DNA from 3 places in the Pedobacter sp. GR22-10 genome. Region 1 is predicted to be linked to each of the others. Evidence: riboswitches for the same ligand, from Rfam matches in the RefSeq annotation. Region 1 holds a riboswitch; each other region holds the start of a gene.
The links. A riboswitch is a leader RNA that binds a small molecule or an ion and turns the genes downstream of it on or off. The one in region 1 is predicted to bind cobalamin.

Region 1 (4,870 bases):
CTGTACAAACGGTATCGATATTACACACCTCACAGATATCCTGAGTGAACACAATATCTGGTGCAATGCTTGCTAACAGTTCATCATCTACCCAATACAAACTTTTGCCCTGGGCTTTGGACGCCGAAAAGATCCGGTCGATCTCGATACTGGTATAATTTTTACCTTCCAGGATGCACCGCACAATTTTGGGCTGATCAGCAGCTTCTTTCGGACACTCGAAGGTGACGCCGTAAAGATACTCCTGTAAACCCATATCATAAATCATTTTAGTGGCAGCAGGTAAAAAAGAAACAACTTTCATGGTGCAGTATGTTTAGCGTTAGGATGATGATGGAATTGCTTTTTACAGTTGATCAAAATTCAAAAAGCGAAAAGTAAAGATAAAAAAAATCCTCTTCTGACCGGAATCAAAAGAGGATTTATCAATAAAAATAGGTTTAATTATAACTTTTGCGTTTGTAATCTTAATACCGGGAATTTTGATTTTAATATTTCATAGGCACCAAAAAGAAGCACGCCATAGATTAATGTACCTTCTAAAAACCTGATTTCGAAAGGAATGGCTCTTTCTAAGCATAACCAAAAACCGGCAACATCTTGTGTATAGGATGGGTTTTTAAACCAAACACCAAAATCGGTGACGATCCAGTGAATTAAAGTAATGGCAAGAGTAGAACCTAGTAAGGATACCGCATTTATTTTACGTAATAATACACGGCCAACCAATACCATTAAAGCGAAGGCAATGTACGTCCAGTACCAACCTTCGTAAAGAAATCCATTACTGTATTGTTTAAAAATCGTATTCGCCAAAATGAAATCACTTAAAAATAAACTCAGCAATGGAAATGCAAATGCTTTTACATGGTCTTTAAAGTACGCACCGCCAAACAAAGCCACAGCGCCTATAGAAGAGAAGTTGGCAAACTGAAGTGCGTCAGAATTAAAGGTGATCAGCAAACGCAAGGCCGTAATGACCAATATCATGAGCAATAGGATAACGTTGCGGGGATTAAATTTTAAGTTAGACATTTCGTTTATGGTAAATTAACAATACAAAGTTATATTTTCTTACCGGATATTAAAAGTTACCCCGGTATTAAAGTTGAAACCTAAGGTGTTATAACCGATAATTTCATTGTATTTTTCGTTTAAGATGTTTTTGGCATCAAAGAAAATTTTCACCCTTCTTTTGGCTAAGGCATATTCAGCATAAGCACTCAGTAATTTATAACCCGGTAAATGCTCTACCGCATAGGTGGCGAAATTTCCATCGGTACGGGTGCCAAAATACCTGAAGTTAGCATTTACATACAGGTTTGAAGTGGCCTGAATGCCTGTTGTTAGCCCAAAAGTATGTTTAGGTCTTCTGAACAAGAAGTCTTCAACTTTGCTGTTAATGCTATTGAACTCGTTCCCCTCTACATAGGAATAATAACCATTGATGTCAAGTTTCCAGACCTTCACGGCTGGTTCAATTTCAAAACCTTTAACCTTTTGACTTTCCTGGTTGATGTATTGAGCAGGCGTATAAATAATGGCATCAGTTAAGTCTCTTTTAAAGCCAGCTACACGTAAAGAAAATTGATCATCTGCAAAGCTGAAGTTTGCGCCTGCTTCGTAATTCTGTGATTTTTCAGGTTTCAGGTCTAAATTTGCGCTATACTGCCCGAACAGCATATTAAGCGTTGGAATTTTAAATGCTGTTGAAACGGTTCCGAATAATTTAATTTCTTTGATGATGTTGATGCTCGGGGTAATGGTATAGGTATAGTTTTCGCCATATTGTTCATGTTTATTGTAGCGTCCGCCAACTTCCAGGTTAAAAACACTCAAATCATGTAAAAATAAAGAGCCATACGCGGCAAAAATGTTAGTTTCAGGGCGGTTGGCACCAGAAGTTAAATGCATTTCCCTGTTTTCGATTCCGGCCAACAGATTTAATTTCTCACCCAGCTTCTGGTTGTAAAATAAATCAATCAGGCTGATACTGCCGGAACCCATGCTGGTGTAAGGAAACCCACTAAAGCTGCTTAAAGTATTATTGGAGGTGTTCTGATAGCTGTAGTTCAGGTTAATTTTACCGGAGCCAAAATCGTATTTGGTATTCAGTCCGCCGCTGAAGTTTTTAAGGGTGGTGTTATTTGCGGCTAATCCGTCAGCAAAAGCACCCTCGTCAATTTTGTAATTTCCTCTGTAATAACGTATAAAAGGATTAACGGAGAAGTGTTTATCCAGCTGTATTCCGAAATTGGCACTTACACCATCCGTTTTATAACCATCCTTGTCAAATTCAGTATTGTTTCCTGCAGGGGTAGCCGCTTCTGAGATGCCATCACTTTTTTGGTGTGTATAATTTACATTATAAGTAAACCCGTCAACGGCACCGTTTAAACCAATCGTTCCTTTATAGGTTTCATAACTTCCGGCACTGGCTACGCCATAAACCGTATTCCCTTTGGGGCCACCCTTTTTAGTTACAATATTGATGACTCCGGCAATGGCGTCAGAACCATAAATTGTAGACTGGCCACCTCTTAAAATTTCAATATGATCGATCTGATCAATGGAAAATAAACGTAAATCAAAGGCACCGCCGTTTCCTGAAGGATCATTCTGCACGATACCATCAATCAGCACCACCGCATAGGCACTTCCTGCCCCTCTGAAAAATACCGATTTGTTTAATCCCGGGTTACTTCCTGAACCGGCTACAATGATACCTGCCTGTTCGCTGATTAATTCAGGGAGTGATTTTCCATTGCTGCGGTCTAAAGTTTCGCGACTGATAATGCTGACCACTTTACCTGTTTGTGATTGTTTCTGATCGTTTTTAGTTGCAGAAATAACCACATCCTTTAGTTTTAAGGTGTCCTGGGCATTGGCTTGGCCAATACCAAATTGCACAAGGCCAATGCCTGCCGCAATTAAAAATTTTGTTTTGTTCATTTGATTGTGAGTTTTGCCCACAGCCAACAGATAGAAAAGGAAATGAAAATACGAAACCGTTAAGTACTCCAATCCTAGCTTCAATCCCCGAAAGCTATGAAATTATATACTTGTGGCAGGTCTTCTGACTTACTCCCGGTTATTTAGCCTTCCCATTCAGTTAAAAACAGTGGCATAGAATTAAAAACCGTTACAGAGCTTACAGCTGCGGGACAGTTGCAGAATTACACTGCATTCCCTTTTAATTCCGGCACAAAACGCCGGAAACCAAAAGCGCTGCAAAAGTAGTAAAATAAAGCTATTCGTAAAACAGTAAAATTGAGGCTGATTAATTCTTATAAGTGTTCAATGGTTAGTTCACTATTCGGCCATTAAAATCGATTTCGTTTCAGCTAATTTAGCTTTTTCTTCTTCGCTTACTGTTGGTAAATCAAGGTTCAGTTTTTTCAGCTTGTCTAAAATGATTTCGCTGATGGCTAAGCGGGCAAACCATTTTTTATCAGCCGGAATAATATGCCAGGGCGCACTTTCCGTACTGGTTTCATTAATAGCTTCCTGGTAAGCAGACATGTAATCATCCCAGTGCCCTCTTTCTTTAATATCGCCGGATGAAAATTTCCAGTTCTTAGTCGGATCTTCGATCCTTTCGAGGAAGCGTTGTTTCTGCTCGGCTTTACCTACGTTTAAGAAAAATTTCAAGATGACTGTTCCGTTAGCACAAAGGTGTGACTCGAAATTACGGATACTTTCATAACGTTTTTTCCAGAAGTCTTTATTTACTTTTTTCACCTCTTCCATGCCAGGGATTTTCTCATTCAGGATATACTCCGGATGGACTTTACAAGCCAGTACATTTTCGTAATGAGAGCGGTTATGGATCCCAATCCTACCCCTTTCTGGCAAAGCCAGGTAATGCCGCCATAAAAAGTCATGCTCATATTCTTTAGCGGTAGGTACTTTGAAACTAAATACCTGGCAGCCCTGAGGATTTAGCCCGCTCATGACATGTGCAATGGCACTGTCTTTTCCTGCCGCATCCATGGCCTGAAAAATGATTAAAACGGAGTGTGTGCCGGCTGCATACAGTTTTTCCTGCAGGTGGCTGATTTCAATTTTAGTTTTAACCAGTTCATCTTTTGCCTTTTCTTTATTAAATGTGCCTGTATAATCGGTTTCTACCTTCTTTAAAGAAAATTTTTTATCTCCCTGTACAATTAGCGCTTTAAATTCGTTTTTCATTCTTATGTATGTTTAAGATAATTCAGTGTATCCATTTTTTTAAATATAGAACTAAAAAATAAGTAAATTAAAAACGTTAATTTGCATATAGAGTTTTTTATATTTAACGCCCATAGCATTTATCAAATACCATCTTAGCCAATATGTTTAAAGAGATAAAAAACAAGTACTTACGTTATTCTGCAATATTTGTATTCTTTATAATAATTTTCTTTTCTGCGCTTCAACTTAATTTTTTATGGCTATTTGGTTATTCTCCAAGTACAAAGGATATAAAAATGCCTACCCTGCGTGTAGGATCTGAACTGTATACCGCAGATGGTAAACTCATCGGCAGGTACTTTAAAGAAAACCGGACACCGGTCAATTTCAATGAAATAGCACCCAGTGTGATTAATGCCCTGGTGGCCACGGAAGATGTTCGCTTTTATAAGCATTGGGGGGTAGATGCACAGGCGGTTGGCCGTGCGGTGATCGGCTTAGGCGAAAAAGGTGGTGCCAGTACCATCACCCAGCAGCTGGCAAAAAATCTTTACCGCACCAGGTACAATAAATCGCAGGGGCTGCTTGCAAAAGTCCCGGTTGTCCGGACCGTGATCTTTAAATTGAAAGAATGGATGACTGCCGTTAAGATTGAATCGAATTACTCTAAAAATGATATCATCACCATGTATCTGAA
Region 2 (4,870 bases), on a different contig from region 1:
TTCCAAAACAGATTTTCCGGCAGAAGAAACATAAAAATCTCCGTTTTCCTTCGAACGGTAAACCTCTATTTTATTTTTCAATAGATCATTAACAGCGGTATAAGAATCATTTTGTGCAGCACTTAATATATAACTTTTTCCAGTGAGCTTATTTTCAGGAACCAGTAACTTACCATATGGATTTTTTTCAAATGGTCCGCTAAAATCATCCTGGATACGGTCGAATTTTACGTCCATTAAATAAGCCAATGTCCATCCGGCAGCATCATAGGGTGGTATAGGGGCACCACCTTCATATTTGAAATCATTCGGGTGATCTTGTGGCTCAAACATATCTAATACATGTGGCCTAAAAGCCTGGTCAGTTTTAACCACATAACTCCCGGTAGGATATTTTTTCCCGGCAACAGTAAATGGAGCAGTTGCTTTGTGCACAATAATTCCTGTTCTTATCAGCGCATTCAAAAATTTGATCGCCGTATTAAAATCAGCCTGATCAGCAGATAGGATATAACCTCTTGCATCTCTGTTTGCCGGTGCCTTCATCACGGTATCAAAATATTTTACACTCATCATTTGTCTGGAGCCGAAATCATAATCACCGCCATCTGCAGTATTCGATCCGCCTTTTTTTGCTGCCGCATTAATGGCTTCAATCTTTTTAGGTGAAAAAGACCAGGTATCCCTCTTACCTTTTTCAATTGAATTTCTGCCCATTTGATAAATATTAAAAAGCAATTCGTCTGCATGTCGCTGCGCATAATTTAATACAGCGTAATTTAGAGAAACAGAATAGTCAATGGAGTTTTTAAAAAACCATTTCCGGGGAGTAACCGGATTAGGTGAATCACTGTTTGGCAATAACCTGGAAGGTACTAATGGGATTTCTGATGGTGTCGGGCTACCAACAATCTCCGTCAGTAAACCAACCATATTATGAAAATAAGTGGTTGTCCTCAACCCACCATTATACCAGGTTGAAAACACTGAACCTCCACGTTGTGTATAACCAGGCTTTCCTTCTACATTTAATCTGGTATGCATGGCCGCCCCAACCGCATCTAAACTGGTTAAGAGTGTGGCATCGAAAACATAGTTGAAAGGATCGCGATAGGGTGGCCCAGCGACAACAGTTCCGGCAGGGCCTGCCTGATGATGATTATACATAATCTGAGGGATCCATTCCACAAAAAGTTGTCGCCCGATATTCTGACTTTCCTTTAAATTCAGCATAAAAAAATCCCGGTTATTATCGTGCCCGGCATATTTTTCATAAAGAACAGGTAAACCGGATAACACTCTCTTTGCAGGATCTTTTTCACGCATGTACCAGTTACTCACCAATTCCTGCCCATCAGGATTGGCATGGGTAAATAAAATAATTACATTTTCAAGAATTTTAATGGTTTCAGGATCCGTTTTAGAAGCAAATTCATAAGCAGTTTGAATCAACTGATGTGCACCAACGGTTTCAGTTGCATGTAAACCACCATCAATCCAAACCACTGCCTTTCCTTCCTGAGATAGTACTTTTGCCTGCTCAGTTGTAATTTCTGCATGGGCAAGCTGTTGCGAAATTTCTTTGTAACGATCCAGCTTTTGAAGATTTTCAGGTGAAGAAACAATCAGCATATACTGATTTCTTCCCTCTTCAGTTTTGCCAATATCAACCAGTTTCACACGCTTAGATGTTTCGGCTAATTTTTTAAAGTAAGCCTCGGTTTGCGTATAGGTAGCCAACTGGTAATTATCGCCGATATCAAAGCCAAAATGTGATTTTGGAGAAGGTACTTCCTGCGCAAAAGCACTGCCGTTTACGATTAGAAAAGCCAGGAATAGCTTTCTAAATTGCATTTTAATCATAGTTGAGGTTGGTTTGTTGGATGCTCAAATATAATAGCGAAAAGAATGTAAAAACAGAGTGCCGTAAATTTGTTACACGACATCTTTTACCAAAAAATAGCTAAGTTTTTTTGACTTTTATATTTTGAAAACAGAATAAAATTTGTTTCCTGTTACAATTACTGCGTGTTAATAAATACATTTGTATTGATGTAAGTTCTTAACTTTATTTTTCATCAACCGATATTGGTTTTACTTAGCTGTAGATTAAAAGGGAATCGTGTGCAAATCACGAGCTGTCGCGCAACTGTAAATTCTGTCTTTTAAAATAAAGACAACGGTTTTATCAATAATGCCACTGTTCTGTTTTTCGGGATGGGAAGGCGATAAAACCGGGAATAAGTCAGGAGACCTGCCAGATATCAAATTGACGGTGCTTTCGCGTAAAAAAGCAACAGGTCAGGTCTGATAGGTTCACAATAAAATTAACCATTTTATTAAAATTTGCTTTAAGCTTTTGGCTGATGAGTGGGTTTTATATGCCCCTGCCTTTCCTTTTCATTTTTTACAGAAATCATTATAGAATATTGCTTGAGGGCTTTTAAACGATTTATTTACTTAATCTTTAAAAGAAATGCTAACGCAAAATCTAGGCTATCCGCGAATTGGTAGCTACCGCGAATTAAAGAAAATCTGCGAAAATTACTGGGCAGGTAAAACGGGCTACAAAAATGTACTTCAGGTGGGAAAAAATATCCGCCACGAGAACTGGAAACTTCAGCAGGAAACCGGAATTAACCTCATTCCTTCGAATGATTTCTCTTTCTATGATCATGTGCTGGATCATTCGTTAACTTTTGGTGCCATTCCGAAAAGGTATAACGAACTGATTTTAAAAAAGGGAAACACTGAGCTGGATCTCTATTTCGCCATGGCCAGGGGCTATCAGAAAGATGGGCTGGATGTGGTTGCTATGGAAATGACCAAATGGTTCGACACCAACTACCATTATATTGTTCCTGAATTTCATAAAGAACAACCTTTCAAACTTTTCTCCACCAAAATAATTGATGAATTTTATGAGGCCAAGCAACTGGGGATCATCACAAAACCGGTTTTAATTGGCCCGGTTACTTACCTTTTGTTGGGTAAAGAAAAAGAAAGTGGTTTCGAAAAGATTGATTTAATTAAAAACCTGCTTCCTGTTTATCTGGAAATTTTAGCCCGTTTGGATGCTTTGGATGTTGAATATATTCAATTTGATGAACCTTTTCTGGCTTTAGATTTATCAGAAAAGGAACAGAAAGCATATGAATATGCCTATAAGGAAATTCGGAAAGCCTTTCCAAGAATCAAGCTGGTTCTTGCAACATACTTTGAAGGTCTTGGTAATAACCTGGCGTTAACCACATCACTTCCGGTAAATGTTTTACACATAGATTTGGTAAGGGCTGAAAATCAATTGGCTGATGTATTGCCTCAACTTAAAGAAAATACCATCCTTTCTTTAGGTGTTGTAGATGGTAGAAACATCTGGAAAAATGATTTCGAACATTCCATCGCTACGATTAATCAGGCTGTAGAAAAACTAGGTACAGAACGTGTTTGGATTGCACCATCTTGCTCTTTAATCCATTCGCCTGTTAACTTAGAAAACGAAACCAATGAAGAAAATCTGACTGCTGAGGTAAAACAATGGCTGGCTTTTGCTAAACAGAAAGTAACCGAAATTGTAACCCTGAAAAAGCTGATCTTGAACGAAGGCCCTGCATCTACCCTGCAAAAACTAGAGGAAAACAAAAAGGCTTTAAACAACAGAAAAACATCTACCTCTATCCACAATCCTATAGTAAAAGAACGCGTAGCCAATTTAAAGGCTGAAGATTCAGAACGTAAAAGTCATTTTTCTCTGAGAAAAATTAAGCAGCAACAACTTAATTTACCAAAGTATTCTACAACAACAATTGGTTCATTTCCGCAAACAGCAGAAGTAAGAAGCTGGAGGGCTAAGTTTAAAAATGGAACTTTTACGGAAGATGAATACAATACACTTATAGCCGAAGAAACTGCAAAGGCAGTAAAATGGCAGGAGGAAATAGACCTTGATGTTCTGGTACATGGTGAATTTGAACGCAATGATATGGTTGAATATTTTGGCGAGCAGCTGGAAGGTTTTGCCTTTTCGAAAAATGGCTGGGTACAAAGCTATGGCTCCCGTTGCGTAAAACCGCCCATCATATATGGTGATATTTCACGCCCGAAGCCTATGACAGTGAAATGGACATCGTATGCACAATCTTTAACATCCAAATACATGAAAGGGATGTTAACCGGACCAGTAACTATTTTACAATGGTCCTTTGTGCGTAATGATCAGCCACGGTCAGAAACCTGTACGCAAATTGCATTGGCCATCAGGGATGAGGTTGTCGACCTGGAAAATGCGGGAATTAAAATTATTCAGATTGACGAGCCCGCTATCAGGGAAGGTTTACCTTTAAGGAAGAAAGACTGGCAGACTTATTTGAACTGGGCTGTAAATGCCTTTAAAATTTCTGCAAGCGGTGTTAAGGATGAAACACAAATTCATACACACATGTGTTACTCTGAATTTAACGATATTATTCAAAACATAGCAGATATGGATGCTGATGTAATTACTATTGAAACTTCGAGATCCCAAATGGAGCTTTTAGATGCTTTTGCCACCTTTAAATATCCGAATGAAATTGGCCCAGGAGTTTATGATATTCACTCTCCACGCGTACCTAAAAGGGAAGAAATGGTTCATTTACTTAAAAAAGCGAAGGCTGTTATTCCTGGAGATCAGCTTTGGGTAAATCCAGATTGCGGATTAAAAACCCGTGGATGGGTTGAAACCAAAAAAGCCCTGATCGAAATGGTGGAAGCCGCTAAAGAAATGCGTAAAACTGAAGATGTTTTAAGCACAGCCGCACAAAACTAATTCATTTTTACCATGCCCGTGTGGTCGATCAGGCAAAGAAACACGATCGTTTTATCTAAAATA
Region 3 (4,870 bases), on a different contig from region 1:
TCAGCTGACCATGTTGTGGCAAAGGAAGTTAAAGCGTTTGTTAGATCCTCTAGATCTGACGCACACGCAGTTTGCCTTACTCTGTGCATTAGCCTGGCTTTCGGGAGAAAGCAGTACAGTCACGCAAATTGATATTGCCAACCAGAGTAATGCTGACAGGATGATGGTATCTAAAGTATTGAGAACCCTGGAAGATAAAAAATTTATTACCCGACACGGGCACCCTACGGATACCAGGGCTAAAACAATAAGACTTACGGCTACCGGGGAGACGATCCTGCAAAAAGCCATTATCAGTGTAGAAACTGCCGATCTGGAATTTTTTGTCGGCCTCGGAGCAAACCTAAAAACCTTTAATTCAAATGTGGCAAACCTTATTGAGCAGAATAATAAAGAAATGTGAAATGGTCTGTAGGGCAAGTGGTTCAATTCAATCGGGATATTTTTCCAGTTTGTATAAAATATCTTTTAAAACGCATGCAGCGGAAGCATAAATTACGGATCGGGTTATTCTGATGAAATATATGAATGTATTCATCAAATAAACGAGATCGCTTTATGTTAGCTGGTAAAGTTGATATGACTTTCCATCAGTTTATTATCAGTTGATGCATCTGAAAATATCCATATTTTCGATATATTTTTCTGATTTTAACCTATATCTTTGGATGGCCAAAGAAAAATTAACCCATGAACAACCTCGATGAAATCGACCTCGCCCTGCTGAAACTGCTGGCAGCCAACTCAAAACATACGACCAAGGAACTGGCCAAACTGGTCAACCTTTCCGCCTCGCCCGTATTCGAGCGAGTAAGAAGGCTGGAGAACAGTGGGTACATCAAAAAATACATCGCTATCCTTGACGCAGAGAAGTTTGATCACGGGTTTATCGTTTTCTGCAACATCCGGCTCAAGCAGCATGACAAAAAGATCGGCCACAATTTTGTGAGCGACATCCTGAAAATCGATGAGGTGGTGGAATGCTACAACATCTCCGGCGACTACGATTTCATTCTGAAGGTCTATGCCAGGGACATGAAGCATTATCAGGATTTCGTTTTCAACAAGCTCGGCTCAGTAGATAGTATCGGAAGTACGCACAGTACCTTCGTCATGGCCGAGATCAAGAACACGCACAACATCAGTATATAACCGCCACGGGGCGGCCGTCGCTTCCGATGGCCACCAGCGTAAAGGCCCCGCTCACCACCTTTTCACGGTATTCTTCTCCCATCTTTTCCAGGTATACCGAAACGGTCACCTCCAGGCTGGTATGGCCCACACGGGTAACCCTGCCTACCAGCTCTACGAGCGTGCCGGCCGGAATGGGTTTTGCAAAATCGATCTTTCCGCTGCTCACCAGTACAAAATTACGCCTGCTGAAACGTGTTGCTGTGATGAAAGCGGTTTCGGTCATCATCATCAAAACCCTTCCGCCGAACATCGTGTTGTGGTGGTTGGTGGTCTCGGGAAACACCACTTTGAACACATGGGTTTCGGACTGTTCAGTTTTTTCTGCTATGTTCATCATCTGTTTTTTGATGGTCATCTGTTGTGTCGCCACCTGAACCGCTGAATAGCCTCAGCATGACTACCCGCGGCAATCTGTGCGAAGGCCTGGTGGAGCACAGGAATGATGAAAGGTAGTTCCAGGTAGTGGGCAAGAGTCGTTACGATCGGTTCGAGTTCATTTGCCCGGCGCTTTGGTACAGCGTTCCCACCGAACAGCCAATTTGCACCCAGCTTTGAAGGGAGATGGTCGCTGAGGTATGGCCTTGCCGGCTCTATCCCTGCCAGTCCAAGTATGCCCAAAAGCGAGAGGTAATTAAAGGTAATGGCCTTTTTACAGCGCAGCTGCATGTTCATGGCGGCGTACAGCCTATCAAAAATATGTGAAGGTGATCCGCCTTCTGATAGTGCACTTGCAGGGAAAAGTTCCCGGTGGCCTCCCGCATTTATTACCCAAGAGATATAGGTCTGGATATCGCCGGCCGTTTTCATCGCTTTATAGCTTCCAAAGGAAACGTATTTGTGTGCCCTGCCCATGTTCCCATGCCGCGATAGTTCAGGCTGATTTTCCACTAGCCAACCTGCAAAGGCAACAGGATCCGCACTGGCATTTTCCCATGTCCATCCGTCGCCCATTCCAGGACCGAGATAGACCTTTTCCAGAAGGTCCCAGTGATGCTTCGGATGCCTTCCGAAATAGCTTGATAGGAATAGCAGCCAACAAGCTTCTCCAGTATCCCTGCGAAGGTTGTGGGCAAAAGCAAGGGCAAGGGGATCAAAGCCGGCAATGTCCGGGCTTCCCTTCTTCCAGGGGGGGGTACTGCGCCCGATTTCAAAAATGCCGACAAAGGAATTGGCAATATCAGCCACAAGGGATGAAAAATAATCCATCCGCTCCAAATGGAAAATAGGGGGCAGCTTCGGATTGTCCTGACCAAAGCTTGCCAGTTTTTCGCGGACATCCTCCTTTTGGACGGCACAGACGCTAGTCTCTACCATAGTATTTTTCGCCCAGCTTTATCTTTTCCCTTCCGTTCTCCAACCTCCATTTGTTGGTGTCCCTGAGCGAATACGCACATCCGCAGTATTCCTGCATATAGAATTCCTCAGCCTTGCTGATTTCCAGCATGCGTAAGGATCCCCCTGCCTTGCGCCAGTTATAGGTCCAATAAGTGATACCTTCATAGTGGCCTGCCGCCCTGATGCCCGAACCGTTGATCTGCTCCATGTTTTTCCAGCGCGATATGCCCAGCGAACTTGAGATCACATCAAAGCCGTTTTCAAAGGCGTAAAGGGCCGTGCGCTCAAAGCGCATGTCAAAGCACATCGTGCAGCGTATCCCGCGTTCAGGTTCCATGTCCATCCCCTTTGCTCTTTCAAACCAGTTGTCCACGTCATAGTCCGCATCGATGAAGGGGATATTGTGCTTCTTCGCAAAGCGGATATTCTCTTGCTTGCGCAGTTCGTACTCTTTTTTTGGGTGGATGTTGGGATTGTGGAAGAAGATACTGAAATCTATTTCGGATGCAATGATGGCCTCCATCACCTCTCCCGAACAGGGTGCGCAGCAGGAATGCAGCAGCAGTTTTTTTCCGCCATTCGGTAGTTCCAATTTTTCTCTTTTAAAGCTCATTTCAAACGTTTTTTTTGACCAAAGGGTCCAAAAGTTTATTTACAGTTGCCGGCCGACTTATTAACGCAATGCCGCTGGAGAGAAGATCTTGGGAAAATAGGAAAAGGCAGGGCCACACGGCTCACACAGGGAAATGTCCCATAGGAAACAACCACCTTTCAGACCAAAAGCTTCAGACCGCGAAAGCATCGTCCATTCGGAACAGGCAGGTCTCCTGGCTTGTAACAGTTCTCATCACCCTTCCTATTCATATTAGAACAGTGGATATGCCTGATGAAAACCTTGTTTGTTACTTACAGTTGCGCGACAGCTCGTGATTTGCACACGATTCCCTATTAATCTGCAGTTAAGCAAAACCTTTCCGATTGATGTTATGCAAAGAACAGCGACGTAAGGTAAAAAAAATCAAGAATTATAGACCTAATTTTTATCCGTTCCAAAATGGATAATCAATATACCCCTGTTCCCCGCCCCCGAACATGGTTGCCCTGTCTGGCTTGCCTAGCGCGGCATTTTTTTCAAAGCGCTCGGGCAGGTCGGGGTTGGCGATGTACAAGTTCCCAAAGGAAACAAGTGCCGCAATACCTTTTTCAAGTTCAGATTCGGCGGAATCCCTATCATAGCCTCCATTTGCAATAACCCTCTGGCGGATCTTCCTGCCAAAGAACGCAATCTCGTCTTCACAGACATAATGTTCAGGTGAAGGGAAATGTGGGCTGCGCCGCATGAGTTCCACATAGGCAAAATCCAGTTTGTTCAGTTCTTCGATCAGGTGGGTATAGCTAGCTACGGGGTCCTCCAATATGATATCGCCATAGGGATGGAATGGGGATATTTTAATGCCCACTTTTTCACCTCCTGCTACACTGATCAATTCCTGCATCACCTCCACTGTGAAGCGGGTATTATTAGGGATACTGCCGCCATAATTGTCCGTCCTCCGGTTGGCACTTTCAGCCAGGAACTGGCTGGGCAGATAGCCATTGGCCGCGTGGAGCTGGACTCCGTCAAAGCCTGCCACCATAGCATTTCTTGCGGCCTGGCCAAAGTCTTTTATCGTCTGCATGATCTCCATGGTAGACATTTCCCGGGGGATCTCAAAATCTTTCATGCCTTGGGAGGTATAATGCCGCATCCCCCGGATGGGCAGGGGTGATGGCGCAATAGGGAGCTTGCCATTCCTGTCTATAGAATGCCCAATACGGCCGGTGTGCCAAAGCTGGGCTACAATAACGCCACCGCTATCATGTACCGCAGTGGTTACCTTCTTCCATGCTGCTATTTGCTCTTTGGTGAAAATACCTGGCGTGAGCGGACTGCCGGTGGCCGCTTCACTGATCCTGATGGACTCGGTAAAGAGCAGACCTGCACTTGCCCGCTGGGCATAGTATTCTGCTGTTATATCACCCACCAGGCCATTGCTGTCGGTACGACCCCTGGTCATCGCTGCCATGGCCATTCTATTTTTTAAGCTGGCATTACCCAGTTGTGTTTTTTCTAAAAGTTTCATGTAGCTGTTTTTATCCCCTGTATTGGAGATGATGCCTCTTTTCGCCTAGCCATCCCCTGGGCGATGATACTGGCAGCAATCAGCTGAAGGGCATGATAAAGCATGAGCGGCAACAATATGATGCCGGTGATGGTACTGTGCTGAAAAAGCACTTTTGACATGACCGTGCCGTGAACCAGTGATTTTTTGGATCCGCAGAACAAAACCGTGATGCGGTC

Region 2: linked by a shared signal. The riboswitch ahead of metE (5-methyltetrahydropteroyltriglutamate--homocysteine S-methyltransferase) and the one ahead of OQX64_RS05870 (TonB-dependent receptor plug domain-containing protein) in region 1 are both predicted to bind cobalamin.
Region 3: linked by a shared signal. The riboswitch ahead of OQX64_RS12950 (epoxyqueuosine reductase QueH) and the one ahead of OQX64_RS05870 (TonB-dependent receptor plug domain-containing protein) in region 1 are both predicted to bind cobalamin.

The regions. Positions count from the first base shown of each region.
Region 1 is NZ_JAPIVR010000001.1:1,376,526-1,381,395, reverse strand. It holds gene OQX64_RS05880 (ABC transporter substrate-binding protein) at 1-304, opposite strand, end outside; gene OQX64_RS05875 (DUF6580 family putative transport protein) at 445-1,035, opposite strand; gene OQX64_RS05870 (TonB-dependent receptor plug domain-containing protein) at 1,075-2,952, opposite strand; cobalamin riboswitch at 3,049-3,239, opposite strand; gene OQX64_RS05865 (polyphosphate kinase 2 family protein) at 3,313-4,191, opposite strand; gene OQX64_RS05860 (transglycosylase domain-containing protein) at 4,335-4,870, shown strand, end outside.
Region 2 is NZ_JAPIVR010000003.1:555,427-560,296, reverse strand. It holds gene OQX64_RS15150 (M14 metallopeptidase family protein) at 1-1,854, opposite strand, end outside; cobalamin riboswitch at 2,073-2,277, shown strand; gene metE (5-methyltetrahydropteroyltriglutamate--homocysteine S-methyltransferase) at 2,477-4,807, shown strand.
Region 3 is NZ_JAPIVR010000003.1:73,882-78,751, reverse strand. It holds gene OQX64_RS12970 (MarR family winged helix-turn-helix transcriptional regulator) at 1-403, shown strand, start outside; gene OQX64_RS12965 (Lrp/AsnC family transcriptional regulator) at 691-1,152, shown strand; gene OQX64_RS12960 (acyl-CoA thioesterase) at 1,142-1,444, opposite strand; gene OQX64_RS12955 (hypothetical protein) at 1,546-2,400, opposite strand; gene OQX64_RS12950 (epoxyqueuosine reductase QueH) at 2,495-3,142, opposite strand; cobalamin riboswitch at 3,329-3,518, opposite strand; gene OQX64_RS12945 (alkene reductase) at 3,570-4,652, opposite strand; gene OQX64_RS12940 (bile acid:sodium symporter family protein) at 4,649-4,870, opposite strand, start outside.